3 regions of the Paenibacillus thiaminolyticus genome follow, and region 1 is predicted to be linked to each of the others. Evidence: riboswitches for the same ligand, from Rfam matches in the RefSeq annotation. Region 1 holds a riboswitch; each other region holds the start of a gene.
The links. Region 1 has a riboswitch for thiamine pyrophosphate ahead of FLT43_RS16025 (YkoF family thiamine/hydroxymethylpyrimidine-binding protein). Riboswitches for the same ligand answer to the same signal wherever they lie in the genome.
Positions count from the first base shown of each region.

Region 2: linked by a shared signal. The riboswitch ahead of FLT43_RS15270 (ABC transporter substrate-binding protein) and the one ahead of FLT43_RS16025 (YkoF family thiamine/hydroxymethylpyrimidine-binding protein) in region 1 are both predicted to bind thiamine pyrophosphate.
Region 3: linked by a shared signal. The riboswitch ahead of tenA (thiaminase II) and the one ahead of FLT43_RS16025 (YkoF family thiamine/hydroxymethylpyrimidine-binding protein) in region 1 are both predicted to bind thiamine pyrophosphate.

Region 1 covers NZ_CP041405.1:3,611,468-3,617,474, forward strand. The annotation lists gene FLT43_RS30520 (protein kinase domain-containing protein) at 1-1,303, opposite strand, end outside; TPP riboswitch at 1,477-1,584, shown strand; gene FLT43_RS16025 (YkoF family thiamine/hydroxymethylpyrimidine-binding protein) at 1,713-2,309, shown strand; gene FLT43_RS16030 (ECF transporter S component) at 2,342-2,914, shown strand; gene FLT43_RS16035 (ABC transporter ATP-binding protein) at 2,911-4,785, shown strand; gene FLT43_RS16040 (energy-coupling factor transporter transmembrane component T family protein) at 4,751-5,539, shown strand; gene FLT43_RS16045 (LacI family DNA-binding transcriptional regulator) at 5,624-6,007, opposite strand, start outside.
Region 2 covers NZ_CP041405.1:3,422,645-3,428,651, reverse strand. The annotation lists gene FLT43_RS15290 (carbohydrate ABC transporter permease) at 1-26, shown strand, start outside; gene FLT43_RS15285 (ABC transporter substrate-binding protein) at 127-1,500, shown strand; gene FLT43_RS15280 (queuosine precursor transporter) at 1,654-2,379, shown strand; gene FLT43_RS15275 (FAD/FMN-containing dehydrogenase) at 2,652-2,921, opposite strand; TPP riboswitch at 3,079-3,191, shown strand; gene FLT43_RS15270 (ABC transporter substrate-binding protein) at 3,535-4,566, shown strand; gene FLT43_RS15265 (ABC transporter permease) at 4,782-5,546, shown strand; gene FLT43_RS15260 (ABC transporter ATP-binding protein) at 5,561-6,007, shown strand, end outside.
Region 3 covers NZ_CP041405.1:3,962,463-3,968,469, reverse strand. The annotation lists gene rpoE (DNA-directed RNA polymerase subunit delta) at 1-8, opposite strand, end outside; gene FLT43_RS17670 (S8 family peptidase) at 397-1,551, shown strand; gene FLT43_RS29740 (hypothetical protein) at 1,560-1,877, opposite strand; gene tenA (thiaminase II) at 1,874-2,566, opposite strand; TPP riboswitch at 2,695-2,799, opposite strand; gene cstA (carbon starvation protein CstA) at 2,917-4,713, opposite strand; gene FLT43_RS17655 (LytR/AlgR family response regulator transcription factor) at 4,840-5,592, opposite strand; gene FLT43_RS17650 (sensor histidine kinase) at 5,586-6,007, opposite strand, start outside.

The sequences.
Region 1 (6,007 bases):
TCTGGATAAGCTCCTGCGACAGATCGCCGCACGCGCTCAGCGGACAGGGCCGGAAGTCGCCACAGCCGCTCATCACGCCGTTGTCCGAATCGATCGACGCTTCCACGTAAGGCTCGCCCTGCCGCAGGACGATGAGATACCCCTGCCCCGCTCCAGCCTGCATCACAATCGTGGCGAGCAGCTTCTCCGCCAGTCCCCGTCCCTCCCAGCCCTCCGCGAAGCAGTGGGATGACTGGACGACCGCCGCCAGATCCAGAGTCTGCGGATAGCCGCCGCTATCGTCCCCCGCCAACGGTCCGGTCAAGCCGAATAACGGAGCGTCACCGGCCTGGCCCAGCGCAGGGTGAGGCAGGATGCGCCCCGGCCCCGGGTCGACAGGGTAGAGCGCCGTCACCGATAACTGCCGCGCCGGCGCGGCCTGATCCCGCAATGTTCCCTCCGGCAGCTCCGATGCACGGCTGTTCCGCCGCCCCTCCAGGCATTCCTCCAACGCGACGCGCAGCATGCGCGCATCGGGATAGCGCGCTTCCGGGTCCTTCTCCAGCAACCTCATCACGATCTCCGCCAGCTCTGGCGGCAGTTCCGGCCTCCGTTCGGTTAACGGCACGGGGCGCCGCGCCATATGCGCATGCGACCAGGCAAGCGCGTTGTCCGCCTCGAACGGCAGCTCTCCTGCCAGCAGCTCATACCAGGTCACGCCCAGGGAGTACAGATCCGAATACGGGCCGAGGTCGCAGTTCATGCGCCCGGTCTGCTCCGGGGACAGATAGATCGGATTGCCCTCCAGCAGAGGGCGCTTCATCGGCTGTCGCTCGCCCTGCTGCAAGAACAAAGCGTACCCGAAGCCGGTCACATAGATTCGCTTCGTCACCATCTGCACGAGGATCGTATCGGGCTTGAGATTGAGATGGAGCACCTGCTGCTGGTGAAGCGCCTCGATCATCCGGCACATGCCGATGCCCAGCTCCAGGAACTCGTTGCACGATACGGGTTGCATCTCGAAGTAGCTCCGCAAGGTTACCCCGTTCACCGGCTCATACTCCAGAATCAGGGCGTGGCCATGCGGCACGACTGTCACCGGCCGCAGGATCCCGTCGACAGGCACGCGAGCGGTGCCTTCATATTCATGCAGCAGCTTCGCGTTCTCGATAATGGTGCGGCTGCCTTCCTTGACCACCTTGAGCAGGGCGGGGTGCCCCCGCTTCGCCGCATAGGCATAACAGACGTACAGGTAAGGGTCTTCATATATAATTTTATCCACTTCATAACCGGGAAGGGTCAGGCCGTTCGTCATTGCATTCATGGAGATTCCCTCGTATTCTCTCGATTCCAAGCGAATTCAATTTCTTCTTTTCATTATAGCGAAAGATCGCCCGGAGGAACGATGAAAAAGCAGTTTTCTCGAAAAGAGTCTTTACATTCAGGACGGTCCCGGTATAATGGGAAGCGTAAAAGAGGCAATCCCAACCGCATATCCGTGAACACTAGGGGTGCTTGCTCGCAGGCTGAGAGACAGCGGATCGCTGTTAACCCTTATGACCCGAACTAGATAATACTAGCGTGGGGAAGTGTAGGTAGATTACGATGATTCGCGCTCGCCGAAGGGGGCTTTCCTTCCTGGCAGCCGTTCTTCCGTATGGCGAACCGCACTTCCCGGAGGTGCGGTTTTTTGCTGTTTTTACGATCATTCGCAGATACGGGAGGAATTCGCAATGAAAAAAACAATGTGCGGCACCGGCCAGATCGCCGGCTGCCGATTCTCGCTCTATCCGATGAGCGATCGGTTCGTGGAGCTGATTCTCGGCGCCCTGGAGGCAACGGACCTGTCCAAAGTATGGTCGAAGACAGATGAGGTGAGCACCTGCGTCCGCGGCAAGGCGGAGCATGTGTTCGATGTGGTGAAATCGATTTTTCTCCACTGCGCTAAGTCCGGCGTCCATACCGTACTGAATGCCACCTTCTCGATCGGATGCCCCGGCGACAGCGAAGCCGATTATTACATGACGGAGGACGACCATCGCCTGAATGAAGAGCGCTCCCGCCTCATCGCCGTCCAGACCGATGCGCAGTTCTCGCTCTACCCGCTCGGCACGCCGGATTATATGGATACCATCTATGACATTATCGGCCTTGCCCGGGAGGAGGGCACCTTCACCAAGGGGGTTCATTATGCAAGCGGGCTGCAGGGCGACGCGCATGACGTGTTCGCGACGCTGGAGCACGCCTTCGAGCAGGCGCGGACAAGCGACAGCACTCATATTGTGCTGACGGCGAATATTGCGGCGCACAGTCCGAGCCGGAAGTCATGAACGCGGGAAGCGGAAGGGAGAGCCATATACCGATGCAACAGTGGAAATTAAAAGATATCGTCATGCTCAGCTCGTTGTCTGTCGTCTTTGCCGTTGTGTATTTGATATTCTTCCAGGTAGGCAATGTCCTGGTCGGCTTCATGGGGCCGATGGGCTATGAGGTCATCTTCGGCATCTGGTTCATCGTGTCGATCATCGCCGCCACGATTCTGCGCAAGCCGGGCGCCGCCGTCATCTCGGAGACGGTGGCCGGCGTCGTCGAGGTGCTGATCGGCAACGCCGTCGGGCCGATCCTGATCGTGTCCGCCCTCATTCAAGGGCTGGGGGCCGAAGCGGCCTTCGCCGCCACCCGCTACCGCAGCTACAGCCTGAAGACGCTGATGCTGGCAGGGGTCGGGGCGGCCCTGTTCAGCTTCGCGTGGGGCTACTTCCGCAGCGGCTTCGGGGCCTACTCCACCGGCCTCGTCATCTCGATGCTGGCCGTCCGCTGCGTCAGCGGGGCGCTCATCGCGGGGCTGCTCGGCCACGGGATCGCGCAGTCGCTGAAGCGGACCGGCGTGCTGCGCAGCTATCCGATCGCGAAGGAAGGCACCCGCGCCGCATGAGCTGCGTGAATGGGAGCTGCATGAATGGAAGCCGCGTGGATGAGCACATGGATGAGCGCGTGGCGGCGATCGAAGCCGAGGGGCTGACGCTCGCCTTCGAGGCGGGCGCGGACCCGATCCTGTCCGGCCTCGACGTCCGCATCGGCGACGGAGAGACGGCGCTGCTGCTCGGGCCGAGCGGCTGCGGCAAAAGCTCGCTTGCCCTCTGCCTGGCCGGGCTGTATCCGCACGCGATCGACAGCGAGGTGCGGGGCCGGGTGCTCGTGTACGGGAAGCCGGTCGCCGAGCGGGCTGCGGGCGACGCCCCTTGGGCGGCCGGCATCGTGTTCCAGGACTTCGAGAGCCAATTCTGCCTGCTGCGGGTCGAGGAGGAGATCGCCTTCTGCCTGGAGAACCTCGGCTGCCCGCGGGAGGAGATGGACGGGCGCATCAGCGGGGCGTTGGCCGCGGTGGACCTCGGCGCCTGGCGCAAGGCGCCGATTCACGAGCTGTCCGGCGGCATGAAGCAGCGGCTGGCGCTCGCCTGCGCGATCGCGATGGAGACGCGCCTGCTCGTGCTCGACGAGCCGACGTCGAATCTTGACCCGGCGGCCCGGCGGCAATTCGCGGCGCTCGTTCGCGAGCTCGCCCGGGCGCGCGGTCTGGCCGTGCTCGTCATCGAGCATCAGCTCGATGAGTGGATCGGCCAGGCGGACCGGCTGCTCGTGATGGACGCCGCCGGCGCCATCGCTTACGACGGGCCGCCCGCCGCGTATTATGCCGGCGCGGTGCCGGAAGCGGCCGGCATCTGGCAGCCGGGCCCGCTCCGGCTGTACCGCGAGCTGCGGCGGCTTGTGCCGGGCGGGGAGCCGCTGGCACAGGCGGCGGTCCTGACGGAGCAGGACCTTGCCGCCGAGCTGGCCCGGTGGAGCGAAGCGGGCCAGGCCAGCGCGCTGCAGGCGCTGACCGCGCCTTCGCCGGCCGGCTGCAGGCCTGCCGGAGACCAGTCTGGCGGCGGAACGGGCGGAGACCAGGCCGGAGGCAGAGCAGGCGGGGTCCGGGCCGGAGGCGCTCCCGAGCCCGGCCCTCTGCTGGAAGCGGATGGCCTGCACTTCCGGCGCGGCGGCCGCCCGGTGGCGGACGGCATCTCCCTGACGCTGCGCGCGGGAGAATGGGTCGCCATCGCCGGGCCGAACGGGGCGGGCAAATCGACGTTCGCCTCGCTGCTGTCCGGGCTGAACGAGCCGGAAGCCGGAACGGTCCGGCTGCAGGGACAACCTCTCGGCGACTATGCGGAGAAGGAGCTCCGGACCTGGATCGGCTACGTCTTCCAAAATCCGGAGCATCAATTCATTACCGATACCGTCGCCGATGAGCTTGCCTTCGGGCTGCGCCAGCAGGGCATCGCGCCGGCCGTGGTCGAGCGGGCGGTTCAGGATGCGCTATGCCGCCTGCGGCTGGAGAATGCCGCGCAGGCGAGCCCGTTCTCGCTCAGCCAGGGCCAGAAGCGGCGGCTGAGCGTCGCTTCGGCACTGACTGATGAGCAGAGGCTGCTCATTCTGGACGAACCGACCTACGGTCAGGACGCCGGCACGACCCGCGAGCTGATGGGCATGCTCGGGGAACGGATCCGGCGGGGGGATGCGGTCATCATGATTACGCATGATATGGAGCTGGCCTGCGCGTATGCAGACCGGATCATCGTCCTCCGGGACGGCCGCGCCGTCTATGACGGCCCGCCCGCCACGCTGTGGTCGGAGCATGCGGAGCTGGCGGCGGACTGCCAGCTGCTGCCGCCGCTCCGCTGCGCGGCCGCTGGCAGGCTGGCCGAACTTATCGCGAGCAGGAGGGAGAAGCATGCTGCGTTTGCAGGATTGGAATCCGAGCATTAAGGGTTTGGCGGTCATCATGTCCGTTATTTTGTTGTCTCTGACCCTAGATCCGATTACGCCGCTGCTGGCGCTGATCTGGACCACAGGGATGACGTTCGTACTTGGCCGCGTGTCCTGGAAGAAATGGCTGCTCGGCTTCGCGCCGTTCCTGATCATGAGTGCCGGGTACGTATGGACGGCGATATTGCTTCCCCGCGCGGGGGCGGACGGATCTTCTGACGTGGTATGGGAGTGGGGATCCTTCTCGGTAACGGCGGCAGTGCTTCATCAAGCGCTGTCGCTCGGGCTGCGGGTGCTCATCTTCTCGGCGCTGTCGCTGCTCTTCATCCTGACGACGGACCCCGTCCGCTTCATGCTGAGTCTGATGCAGCAGTGCAGATTGTCCCCGCAATGGGCGTACGGCATCCTCGCAGGCTACCGCTTCCTCCCTTTCTTCCGGGAGGAGCTGCGGATTCTGCAGCATGCGCACCGCATGCGCGGCATCGAACGGGAGCGCGGCTGGCGGGGCCGGCTGCGCGCCATGAAGCGGTATGCCATCCCGCTGCTCGCCTCCGCCATCCGCAAGTCAGAGCGCGTCGCCGTCGCCATGCTGTCCAAAGGCTTCACCGGCAAGCGGGAGCGCCCCTATTACGTGCAACTTCGGGTGTCCTGGAAGGATTGGCTGCTCCTGCTGCTGCTCATTGGCGGCATCTGCGGATGCTATCTGCTGTCCTGGCACATGGACTCGGTCCGGCTGTACCGGGGGGAACTGTAGCCGCCGACATGAGTTGAGATACGGGATGCCGCCCCGTATCTCCTTCGCTTATCCGGCGGCGAGTCTATCCAAGAAGGGGATGTATCAGTGATGCGATGTTTCCGGGGTCGAGAGTGATTGCACGGAGTCGCGGACAATCAAATTCCCGGGTACGACTTTGATTCCGATGCGGGAAGCCGGATTTTCCATCTTGTATTGGAGTCCTCGAATCGTTTCCTCCGCCATACGCCGGATATCAACCGCGATCGTTGTCAAGCTTGGATTCGTCTGTGTGGCATAAATGTAATTATCGAATCCGACGATGGAGATATCCTCCGGCACGGAAATATGATGTTTGCTCAAAAACGAGATAAAATTATACGCCGTCTCATCGCAGTCGCATACAAAAGCGGTAGGAAGTTCATCTGGAAGAACAAAGTCGGTGAACAGCCGGTCCTCTATATCCCGGTCATCCAAAATCCATTCCTT
Region 2 (6,007 bases), 190 kb from region 1:
AGGCTTTCGTGTATACCACCAAATAAAGCTTCTTGCAGGAATCAATCACACATCAAACATTCACACATCTAACAATCGTGCATCAATCAATCGCGCATCAATCAATCGTGAAGGAGATGAAGAAGGATGAATTCGAAGGTCTATCGTGGGAAGCGAATGCTGTCAGCCGTGCTGGCGATGATGATGGGGACGGCGGCATTGTTGTCCGGCTGCGGCGGGACGGCAGCAGGCACGTCCTCGGGAAGCGGAGCGGATTCTCAGAAAGGGGGCCTTGCCCCGGCGCCGGCGGCGCAGACCGCTTCCGAACCGGCTGCTGGCACGTCTGTAGAGATTGACTTCTGGTACTCCCTGGGCGGGGCGAATGGCGAACTGATTGAAGCGATGACGGCTGACTACAATGCGTCTCAGGATCAAGTGTTCGTCCGACCGGCCTATCAGGGCGATTATTATACGAACCATTCCAAGGTGCTGGCCGCCGTCGCGGCAGGCAATCAACCTGATGTCACGATGATCGAGGTCGCTTCGGTCGGGGCGTTCGCGGACGCGGGCGTTATCGAGCCGTTGTCGCCGTATACGCAAGGCGCGGAGACAGACTATATCGACGGGCTGATGGGCAACTCCTACTGGAAGGATGAGCTGTACGCCATCCCCTTCAACCGTTCGACGCCTTTGCTCTACGTGAACAAGACGCTTCTGAAGGAGGCGGGGCTCAACCCGGAGGGCCCGAAGACATGGGCGGAGCTGGAGGAATTCGCCCGCAAGCTGACGAAGCAGGAAGGGGGGAAGACGGTTCGCTACGGCTTCTCCACGCCGATCGACATCTGGTTCTATGAAGCGCTTGTATTTCAGAGCGGCGGCAGCATATTGACGGAGGACAATAAGCAGCTTGCGCTTTTGAACGAAGCGGGGAAGGCGCCGCTCGAATTCTGGTCGCGCATGATTAAGGAAGGCATCATGAAGAATCCGCCGGGCGAGAAATACAACGCCTGGGACGTGGCTAAGCAGGACTTCGTCAACAGGCAGGTAGCCATGATCTTCACGTCGACGGGCGATCTGAAGGGCTTGAAGGAGACGGCCGGATTCGAGGTCGGGACCGCCTTCCTGCCGGCTAACAAGGACTATGGCGCTCCGACGGGCGGCGCGAACCTGGCCGTGCTGGCGGCATCGTCCCCGGAGAAGAAGCAGGCGGCGTGGAAGTTCATTCAGTGGATGACCGCTCCGGAGCAGACGATTCGCTGGTCCCAAGGCTCGGGGTATATGCCGGTCAGCAAGGCCGCGCTGGAGTCGGACACCTTGAAAGAGGCCTTTGTCAAAGATCCGAACTTCAAGGTCGCGATCGATCAGCTCCAATATGGCAAGGCGCGTCCGATGGTCCCCGGTTATAAGGAATTGCAGGAGGTCATCATGACCGAGATTCAACGGGTCATCCTCGGCCAGGCGACACCCGACGAAGCGCTGCAGGCGGCGACGGACAAGGCGAATAAACTGCTGCGCAAATGACGGGCGGCAGGCCGGACGAGGAGAGTGAGGGAAGGAAAGCAGGGAGTTGTGGGCATTGGCAATTGACCTGGTCTATGGTAAAGTATACCCCTGTGTGCCATCACACCGCGGTTCGCAACCATCCCGCGTAATCAAAACTAGGGGGAATACCGAATGTTCAATTTTATATGGGGGATATTGTTTGTCCTTGCCAATTTCGGCTTTTTTCTGCTGTGCTACCGTTTGTTCGGCAAGAATGGCTTGTTCGCCTGGGTCGGCGTCATGACCATCGTCGCCAATATTCAGGTCGGCAAGACGATCGAGATGTTCGGCATCGTGATGACGCTGGGGAACGCGGCCAATGCCAGCCTGTTCATGACCTCGGATCTGCTGAACGAGAAATATGGACCGAAGGAAGCGCGCCGCGCGGTTTGGTTTGGATTTTTCATGCTCATCATGACGACGATTATCATGCAGATGGCCCTGGCCTTCATTCCGCAAGGAGATGAGATTGCCCAGACGGCGCAGGCGTCGCTGGCGCATATTTTCGACTTGATGCCGCGGGTCGCCGCAGGAAGCCTGACTGCCTATCTCGTCAGTCAATTTCTCGACGTCAAGCTGTTCAGCATGCTGCGGGAACGGTTTCCCAAGTCGGGCCAGCTATGGATTCGCAGCAACTGGAGCACGGGAATCAGCCAATTGGCGGACTCGCTCGTCTTCTGCACGATCGCGTTTGCCGGCTATTACGAATGGGATGTGTGGATTCAAATTTTGTTGACGACCTATGTCGTCAAGCTGCTGCTGTCGGTAGCGTCAACGCCGTTTTTGTATTGGGCGAGAAGCTTCCGCGTGCCGGGAATGGAATCGTCCGCTGGCGCGGAACGCAGCATGGACAGATGATTAGTTGCAGGAGAGATACCCGCCTGGCTTCGCACACAAGATGCGGAGTCGGGCGGCTTTTTTGTGAATGGAAAAAGACAGGCTGGCCGGCGAGCATTTTTGACAAATTGCGCCATGTTTCACATGGAACGTTTTCTGGAGAAAGTCCGTTCATAGCAGAACGTCAAAACCCCGTTAGCGCAGTCCATGTCCCTGTTCACCGCACCAAAAAGGGGTTCCTCCGTCTATTCCCGGCTGGAACCCCTTGCTTCATTTGATGATTGATGAACCAATCAATACCAGTGTCGGTTCTGCATCATCTGATCATGCATCATGCCCCTGCGCATCATGCCTTGGCTGCGGACAGCTTCGCGATCCGCGCCGTGGCAGTGTTGAACCATTTGCTCCAGCTGGGTATCGGTCATGTCCGGGTGCATCTGCTTCATATGGGGGAGCATTTGGTCGTAGCCGCTGCCGTCGCTGCCGGAACCGGAAGCATATACCGCAGTTCCGAAGATGAGGGCGATCGCGGTTGCTCCAACCCATACAAGTCGTTTTTTCATAAAGACATCCCTCCCGGGGATATGGTAACCGAGCTGAAGGCGGCTCGCTATGTGCTTCGTCACAGGGCAGGCATGGAACATGCGCTTCTGGTGCTGCCTAACGACTGGACAAGGGAGCGAAGCAGGGATATAATTGCAGGTGACACGGCAACTGAATATGCATACTAGGGGGGGCTGGAATAAGGCCGGCTGAGATCGTATCCCGTGAAGATACTGACCCTTACACCTGATCTGGGTAATGCCAGCGTAGGAATGAGAATGGCGTCGCACCACGCCGAACGGTGGGTGTGTTCCTTTGTGGTCGGAGATTCCGATGCACCGCATTCGTGTTCAAGACGCGGTCGTGCAGACGGATTGCTCTTGCATGGAACGCGCCGTTCAGTTCGATCTGCCGCCATGCATGCGCATAGGTAATGGATAGCGTAAGCGCCCCGATGAGGGGCGCTTTTTTGGATCCGCGCAATGTCTTACGCGGCCGCTCAAGAGGGAGGGGCCTTGGCAGGGCGTATTCTTGCCGGGTCAACCGATCTTTTGCCAGATAGAGAGCATGGCCATCTGTACCGCCCGTCTGACGGGCGAATCGGAAAGGGGAAGAGGAAGAAGGATGAGAAGCATGCGTGCAGTAAAAAGAGGAGCGCTTGGACTTGCCTTGGCGCTCATGTTCATGTTGACAGCCTGCGGGGGAGGAGGCGCTGCCCCGACGCCGCAAGGAGACGGGGGGCAAGGCGCCGAAGCGCCGAAGGAACTGCGCGAGATTACGTTCGTGCTGGAATGGACGCCGAACACGAACCATACCGGGGTGTATGTCGCCCAGCAAGAGGGGTACTTCGAAGCGGAAGGGCTAAAAGTGAACATTATCCAGCCCGGCACGGGCGGAGCCGATGCGATGATCGCGTCCGGCGCCGCGCAATTCGGGGTCAGCGTGCAAGAAAGCATTACGCTGGCGCGCACGCAGAATGTGCCGATCGTATCTCTGGCGGCCATTATTCAACATAATACGTCCGGGTTCGCTGCCCCGAAGGACAAGCATATTACGTCGCCACAAGATTTCGAAGGCAAGACGTACGGGGGCTGGGGCTCGCCCGTGGAAGAAATGGTGCTGCGGACGCTCATGCAGCAGGAGGGCGCCGACTACGACAAGATCAAGAATATCAATATGGGCTCTGCCGACTTTTTTACGGCGGTCAAAAAAGATATTGATTTCGCCTGGATCTTCTACGGGTGGACGGGCATTGAGGCCGAGCTGCGCAACGAGCCGATCGATATGATGTATGTCAATCAATATTCGGATGCGCTCGACTACTACACCCCGGTCATCGCCACAAGCGAGAAGCTGATCGAGTCCGATCCCGAGCTGGTCAAGGCATTCATGCGGGCGGTCTCCCGGGGATATCAGTATGCGATTGACAATCCGGAGCAGGCGGCAGAGATTTTATTGAAGCAGGTGCCTGACCTGGACAAGGAGCTGGTTATGGCCAGCCAGCGCTGGCTCAGCCCGAAATACCGCGACGATGCCCCGCGTTGGGGAGAGCAGAAGCGGGAAGTGTGGGATAACTATACGAACTGGCTCCTGCAGAACAAGCTGATGGAGAAGCCAATCGATATCGACAAGGCGTTCACGAATGAGTTCCTGCCTGAAGCCTGAGGCAGACGCTGCTCAGGGAACGGGCGATGACAGCGGGCGATGATGGCGTTAGATAATTGAGGGCGGATAATCCGTGCAAGGGTGTGCCCTCTCCGGGACGAATGATTCGAGCCGGGATCGGCATAAAGAGCGGGATCAGCAGCGAGAGGAGGAGTTGGCATGAGGAGGAAGAACGGCATAGGTGCGGCAGGAACGTGCAGGAAGGTGGCGGCGGGATGAAAAGACGGCTTGCAACGGCGGGACCGCCCGTGGCGGCCCTGCTGCTGTTCATCTTGGCGTGGCAGATTGGCGTCATGCTGTTCGATGTGGAGAAATGGATGCTTCCGAGCCCGCTTGATATTGCGCGGGAAGCGGCGGCCAACGGCAGCGGCATTCTGCTGCACGCGCTGGCTACCCTGAAGCTGATGCTGATCGGCTTCGGAACCGGAGCGGGGATCGGCCTGGCGCTCGCTTGCCTGCTCCATCCCCTTCCTTGGCTGAAGCGCGCGATCTATCCGCTCATTATATTGAGCCAGAACGTGCCGACGATTGCGCTGCTGCCCTTGCTGATGCTGTGGTTCGGCTTTGGCCTGCTGCCGAAGGTAGTCGTCATCGCGCTCGTCTGCTTCTTCCCGGTCTGTGTCGCCGCCCTGGACGGCCTGACCCAGACGGATCGGACGATGCTTCATTATATGCGCATGACGGGGGCGACCCGGGCGCAGCTGTTCTGGAAGCTGGAGCTGCCGCACGCGCTGCCCTCCGTCTTCTCGGGCTTGAAGATCGCCGCCACCTACAGCGTGATGGGAGCGGTGATCGCGGAATGGCTCGGAACGGATCGGGGCATCGGCTATTATATGATGCTGCAAAAAGCGGCCTACCGCGTCGACCGGATGTTCCTCGGCATCGTCGTCATCATTCTGCTCAGTCTGGCGATGTTCGGAGCGATTCGCCTGCTGGAGCGGATGGTCATCCGCTGGCGGCCCGAGGAGTACGAGAAATGAGGGAGGGAAGCGCTATGAAGGCAATGGCCAACTTGGCCGAACCACTCGGAGAAGCTGCCGGGCTGGCTTCCGCGCCGCCGCCTGCTCTGGAGCTGGACGAGGTCGACATGTCCTATCCGGGGACGAACGGCCGCGGCGAAGGACGGCTGCAGGTGCTGGACCACGTGTCGCTGCAGGTGAAGCAGGGCCAATTCGTCTCCATCATCGGCCCCTCCGGCTCCGGCAAAAGCACCTTGTTCCATCTGATCGGAGGGTTGCTGCGACCGGATGGCGGCCATATCCGGATGAACGGGCAAGAGGTAGCGGGCCGGACGGGACATGTCGGCTACATGCCTCAGCAGCCGGCGCTCTTCCCATGGCGGACAGTGGAGCAGAACGTCATGCTGGCCCAGGAAATTGGCGGCCGGCCGAAGAAGGAGGCCCGCGCGGAGGCGCGGCAATGGCTGGCGAATATCGGCTTG
Region 3 (6,007 bases), 350 kb from region 1:
GTGCTCATAAGGACACATCCTCTCTCAAAGGTTCAAACGGATAATTACGATCATATCCAGTTTCACACCTAAGTAAAACCGATTTTCCATGAAAAAGCAAGTTTATCCGACGCGGACAAAAAAATGCCACATGTCTGTCCGCTTCCCCTGCCCTAGATGGAAAAAAAGAAACGCGAAGGGCATCCCTTCGCGTTCGACTGTATCCGCACCACAGACAGGTTTACACCTCGTCTACCGTGTGCAAAGCCCCTCGCCGGCTCTTCTTCATCCTATGTCCGCAGCCGCCTTTTGACACGGAAGAAGGCCTAACTTTCGCAAAAAAGGCAGCTACCCCAGTCCACCATCTTCCCCTTGGCATACGATACCCCACAAGGAATTGTCGGGAGGGACTCGACATTGGATATGACGGCCTTATTGCACATGTTGCTTCAAGAGATGTCCTTCAGCGGACGGCCTGCGGCGAAGCAGTTGATTCGCTTCCACCGGCCGGAGCGGTTCGCTGTATTCAGTAAGGCGCTCCGCAGGCTTCGCCGGAATCGGCCCGAGCTCCAGCATATCCGCGAACTTCCGCTCATCCGCGCCTGGAGCTGTCCGGTTCCTGAATCGGCTGCACAGCTGCTGTCACGGTATCCGAACGAGTTCACGATAGAGGACGACGCGTTGATCGCGATTCAAGCCGCTTCCCACAGGCCGGTCACCTGGGAGCGGGGCATTCCGTGGGGCGTACGGCAGATCAAGGCTCCGCAGGCATGGGGAACGACCACCGGCCACCGCGTGCATATCGGCGTGATCGACACCGGCGCCGATTACCGCCATCCCGATCTCCGCCAGTCACTGATGCGCGGAGTCAACTTCGTTCACCGCGGCATGCCGCCTTATGATGATAACGGTCATGGCACCCATATTGCGGGCACGATAGCTGCGGCCAATCAAATGTACGGCATTATCGGCGTGGCTCCCCGCGCCCTGATCCATCCCGTGAAATCATTTGATGAGAACGGAGCTGCTTATGTGTCTGATATTATCAATGGCATTGAATGGTGCGTCCGCAACGGGATGCACATCATCAATATGAGCTTCGGCATGAAATCCCGCAGCAAGTCGCTGCTGCAAGCGGTGACCCAGGCCTATCAATCCGGGGTCACCGTCGTCGCTTCATCCGGGAACGACGCGAAGCGGAAGTCTGTCGATTACCCGGCCCGCTATTCCCAGACGATCTCGGTCGGGGCGACCGATCGCTTGCGGCGGATTGCCCCATTCAGCAATCGGGGGCAATTCGTGGACATTTACGCTCCCGGCGAGAAGATCGTATCCTCCTGGATTAAGGGCCAATACCACGAGATGAGCGGCACCTCGATGGCTACCTCGCACATCAGCGGTGCGATCGCGCTGCTGCTGGCCGTGCGGCCGCGCTTGAAGCCGGGCGAGATCAAGGCCTTGCTCCGGCGGACGGCGAATCCGATCCGCAGCCGCAAGACCCGGAACATCCAGATCAAAGTACCGGGGGAGGTAGATATAGTCCGTCTACTGAAGGAAGCCGAGCGGCTGTAGCCCATCGCCTATGCCTTGTCCTTGGGCGCTGCCGGAAGCGAGCACCCTTGGATGGTCATACGCATACAATCGCCGCGAACTGGCCTGATGGGCTGCCGAGCAGGCGTGCGCCGCCCCCTGGAGATAAAGCGCGCCAGCAACTGCTCCCGGAGAGGCTGTTCCTGTTCCAGGCAGGGAACGTGACTTGCGAGCTTGCGGGATATTGTTGTTCTGCTTGTCTTTACATGAATCTTCTTCCCGTTGGTCACGAACGTATTCGTCATATGATGAGCGAGGGGCAGCCGTTCCTTACTGTTGCGAGAAGCGGCCGCCCATCTTGGATTCATGCCCGTGCTGCTTCCGTAATCGGCGCCGGCCAGTCCTCTAACGTATAGGCCATATCCCAGAACAGATATTCCAACTGGCAGCTGGTCACAAAATGCTCCTCCAGCCGCTGCTTGCGCGCCGCGGGTAAAGACTCCGCCCACTCATCAAGCAGTCGGCGCAGCTGCATCGTAATCCCGCTCTCCTGCTCTCCATAAAAATGCATCCATTCATAGAACGGATGGGATGGATCCGGCTTCACTTCCTCCAGCAGCCTGCGGCCGATTTCCGTATACGTCCACGGGCAAGGCAGCAATGCCGCCACGATATCTTCCCGCGTTCCCCCATGGGCGACCGTCAGCATATGGTTGACATAGTGATTGGCTGAAGGGGCCAAGGCGTAGCCCTGCAGCTCCTCGTACGTCACCCCGGCGACATCGCAAAAATTTTGATGAGGATGGGTCTCGCTGTCCAAAATAAACGAAATTTGCTCGTTAAAAAGAGCCATCGCGGCGCGGTGGTCGCATTTGGAGATCGCAATCCCGTATACCCGGATAAAAGCGTTCAAGTATTCAAAATCTTGCTTGACATAGTGAATAAGCTGTTCCTTCGCTAACGTTCCTTCCGCAATGCCCCGAACGAACGGATGGGCAAAAATCGCCGTAAAAATCGGATCCGCCGTACGCCGGAGTTCTTCGGTAAAGCAGGCCATACTCAGCACCTCCGCCACATTTTTGGGGAAATCCAAACCAGGGGCGCCGGCGCGGCCATACAAAAAAGCCGCCCCGAAATGGAGCGGCTTCGCCAAGTCTTCGTAAAATGAGCGTGAATTCAAACCTGTGAAGGCCGTCTCCACTTCCCTACGCCGGTATTAACCGGATCAGGTTCAAAGGGTCCAAGCATCTCTTGTCTCAGCCGCCTTGCGCGGCTCCCCCAGCGGATTTCGTATAAAGTTCCTTATCACGTCCTACTTTAGCCGTGATTGCCAATCTTGTCAAACTATTCTTGCCGATTCATTGCCTGCGTGCCGAAGCGTCTGCCGGACAAGCGCTCCTGAACCGTTCATGTCACGTTAAGCGCTTCGAGATTCGCCCGCGGCCCGTTCCACAGTTCAATCCACTTCTTGATGGCGGATACCATAATGATGATGCCGAGCACCAGCATAATGATGGACAGTGTGGCGTTCAATACGCTATACCCGGAAGCTGACGGGTTAAGATACACATTTTTGACCATCCAGTAGCCGGCATAGTTGACCGTGACGAACAAATAGGCGAGCGGGATGAGGCAGGTCAGCATATACCTCCGCTTATCCGCTATCTTCAGAATCACTGTCGCGCCAATAATAAGTCCGATCGATGCCATCAGCTGGTTGGAGACGCCGAAGAGCGCCCAGACGGAGCCGATATCTCCTGAGAAGAGCAAGTATCCCCACATGAGACAAGCCAAGGCGCTGGCGAATATGGAGCCCGGTACCCAGTCCACCTGCTTCAGCGGCTTATAGATGTCTCCGAAGAAGTCCTGAATCAGATAGCGGGCCACCCGTGTGCCGGCATCAATTGCCGTCAGAATGAACACCGCCTCGAACATAATGACGAACTGGAAGAAGTAGGATGACAAGTGGCTGAACCACGGTATCTTGGTAAAAATGTACGTCATCCCAACGGCCAAGGTAACGGCTCCGCCGGTCCGTCCTTCGAGATCGAGGCCGATCTGCTGCGCCAGCTCCGGCAGATGCACGGTCGACATTCCCAGCGTCTTGAACACTTCCGGCGTCGAATTAATCGCGAAATAGTCAGCCGGTTGAAGCGCCGCCGCCGCAATAAGCGCCATAATTCCAACCAGCGATTCGACAAGCATCGCACCGAAGCCGACTACCTTGATGTCGCTCCAGCGGTTGATCATCTTCGGCGTCGTGCCCGAACCGACGAAGGCGTGGAAGCCGGAGATGGCTCCGCAGGCAATCGTGATCGAGATGAACGGCCAGACCGGACCGGCCAGTATCGGGCCGCCTCCATTTACGAACTCTGTGACGGCCGGGAACGGGATGGCCGGATTAATGATGAAGACACCAACGATGAGGGCGATGAAGACGCCGATCTTCATGAAGCTGCTCAAGTAGTCCCGCGGCGCCAGCAGCAGCCAGACGGGCAAGGCGGCAGCGAAGAACGCATAGATGGGCAGCAGGATCGCCAGCGTACTTGAGTCCAGCGTCAGCCAGTCTCCCAGGACGGTGCCTTGGATCTGGGGTCCGAGAAATACCCCGGTCATGAGCAGAATGAAGCCGACGGTGGACGCAAGCTTCAGATTCCCCGTCTTCTTGTAGAACAAGCCGACGCCCATCGCGATCGGAATCGTAATCCCTACGGCGAAGGTGCCCCATGGGTTATGCTCCAATGCGTGGAGCACGACCATCGAGAGCCCGGCCATCGTAATCGTAATGATGAAGAGCATCGCCAGGCCGGTGCAGAAGCCGGCTACCGGACCGAGCTCGTCCTTCGCGACCTCGGAGAGCGACTTGCCCTGCTTGCGCATCGAGGCGAACAAGACGACGGCATCATGCACCGCGCCGCCGATGACCGCGCCGATAAGCAGCCACAGCAGGCCGGGCAGGTATCCGAACTGCGCCGCCAGTATCGGCCCGACGAGCGGCCCTGCCGCCGCGATCGCGGCGAAATGATGACCGAAGGTGACCCATTTGTTGGTGGGGACATAATCTTTGCCATCATTCAGTTCATGGGCCGGGGTCGGCTTGGAATCATCCAGCTTAAGCACTTTGGCCGCCATGAACGTTCCATACAGCCGGTATGCAATCATCAGGATGCATATCGATCCGATCACAATCGTTACCGCATTCATGTGAACCACTCCCTGCAATCGTATTGGAGTCATCATACAATATGAAAGCTTCGCTGCTTCATTTTCATGACAGAATGCGATAGATGCCGTTTCAATTGCAAAAAGGAACCTTCGAATTGCAAGCGATTACATCCCGAGCAGCTGCTTCAATTCCTTCATGTAGGTGCGGCTGACCGGAATGCGGGATCCATCCTGCATCTGAAGATGGAAGGTCGAATGGAACCACGGCTGAATCTCTACGATGCGATCCAGATGAACGAGGAACGCCCGGTGCACGCGGACGATGGAAGGATGATTCAGCTTCCGTTCCAGCTGGGTCAGTGATTCCCCAACCTTATACTTCCGCTCGGACGTAGCGATAACCGTCTTCCCCTCTTCGAACCCGAGGTAGACGATATCGCCGACATGCAGCACGATGATTCGTTCGTCGACCGTGATGGCCAGACGTTCCTGCCGCTCCCGCTCCGCCATCCCGGCCCGGACGGCGGATGGTGCCGAAGGCGGATAGCTATCCCGCTCATGGAGGCGCAGCAGCTTGCGGATCGTCTGCTGCACCCGCTGCTCCTCGAACGGCTTCAGTATATAGTCGGCGGCGTTCAGCTCGAACGCCTTCAGCGCAAATTCATCATACGCGGTAGCGAACACGACATCAGGCGGCGCTTCCAGCTCCCGGAGCCGGCCGGCGATATCGAGCCCGCTCTCTTCCTGCAGCTCAATATCGAGGAAGACCACATCCGGCTGCGCCGCAGCCACTCCCGCCAAGGCATCCTCCAACGTGTCCGCTTCGCCGACGACCTCCACCTGCCTCGTCCTTCTCAGCAAATAAATCAGCTCATCTCTTGCCAACGGCTCATCATCGACGACAAAGGCCTTCAGCATGACGCTTCCCTCCATTCATGGAACTGAATCGGCACGGCAATCATTACCGTCGTCCCGTGTCCGGGCTCGCTGTCTATCCGGAAGGAGGCCTGCTTGCCGTATATCTCGGCCATCCGCTTCCGGATGTTGTACAGCGCCGTTCCGGTGCCCTCCGCGGAATCGACAGCCTGCTTGCCGAGCGCCCCCTGGATATCCTTCGGTATGCCCTGTCCATTGTCCCGTGTCAGCAGAATCATCTGTTCGCCTTCCCGGTACGCTTGCAGGGTCACGCTCCCGCAGAGCGGAGCCGCGCCACGGGGGAAAGCATGCCGCACGGCATTCTCGACGAGAGGCTGCAGCGTGAACGGCGGCACGAGCACATCCTCCAGCTCCGGATCGATATCGGTCGAGACGGTATACTTGTCCGGAAAGCGCG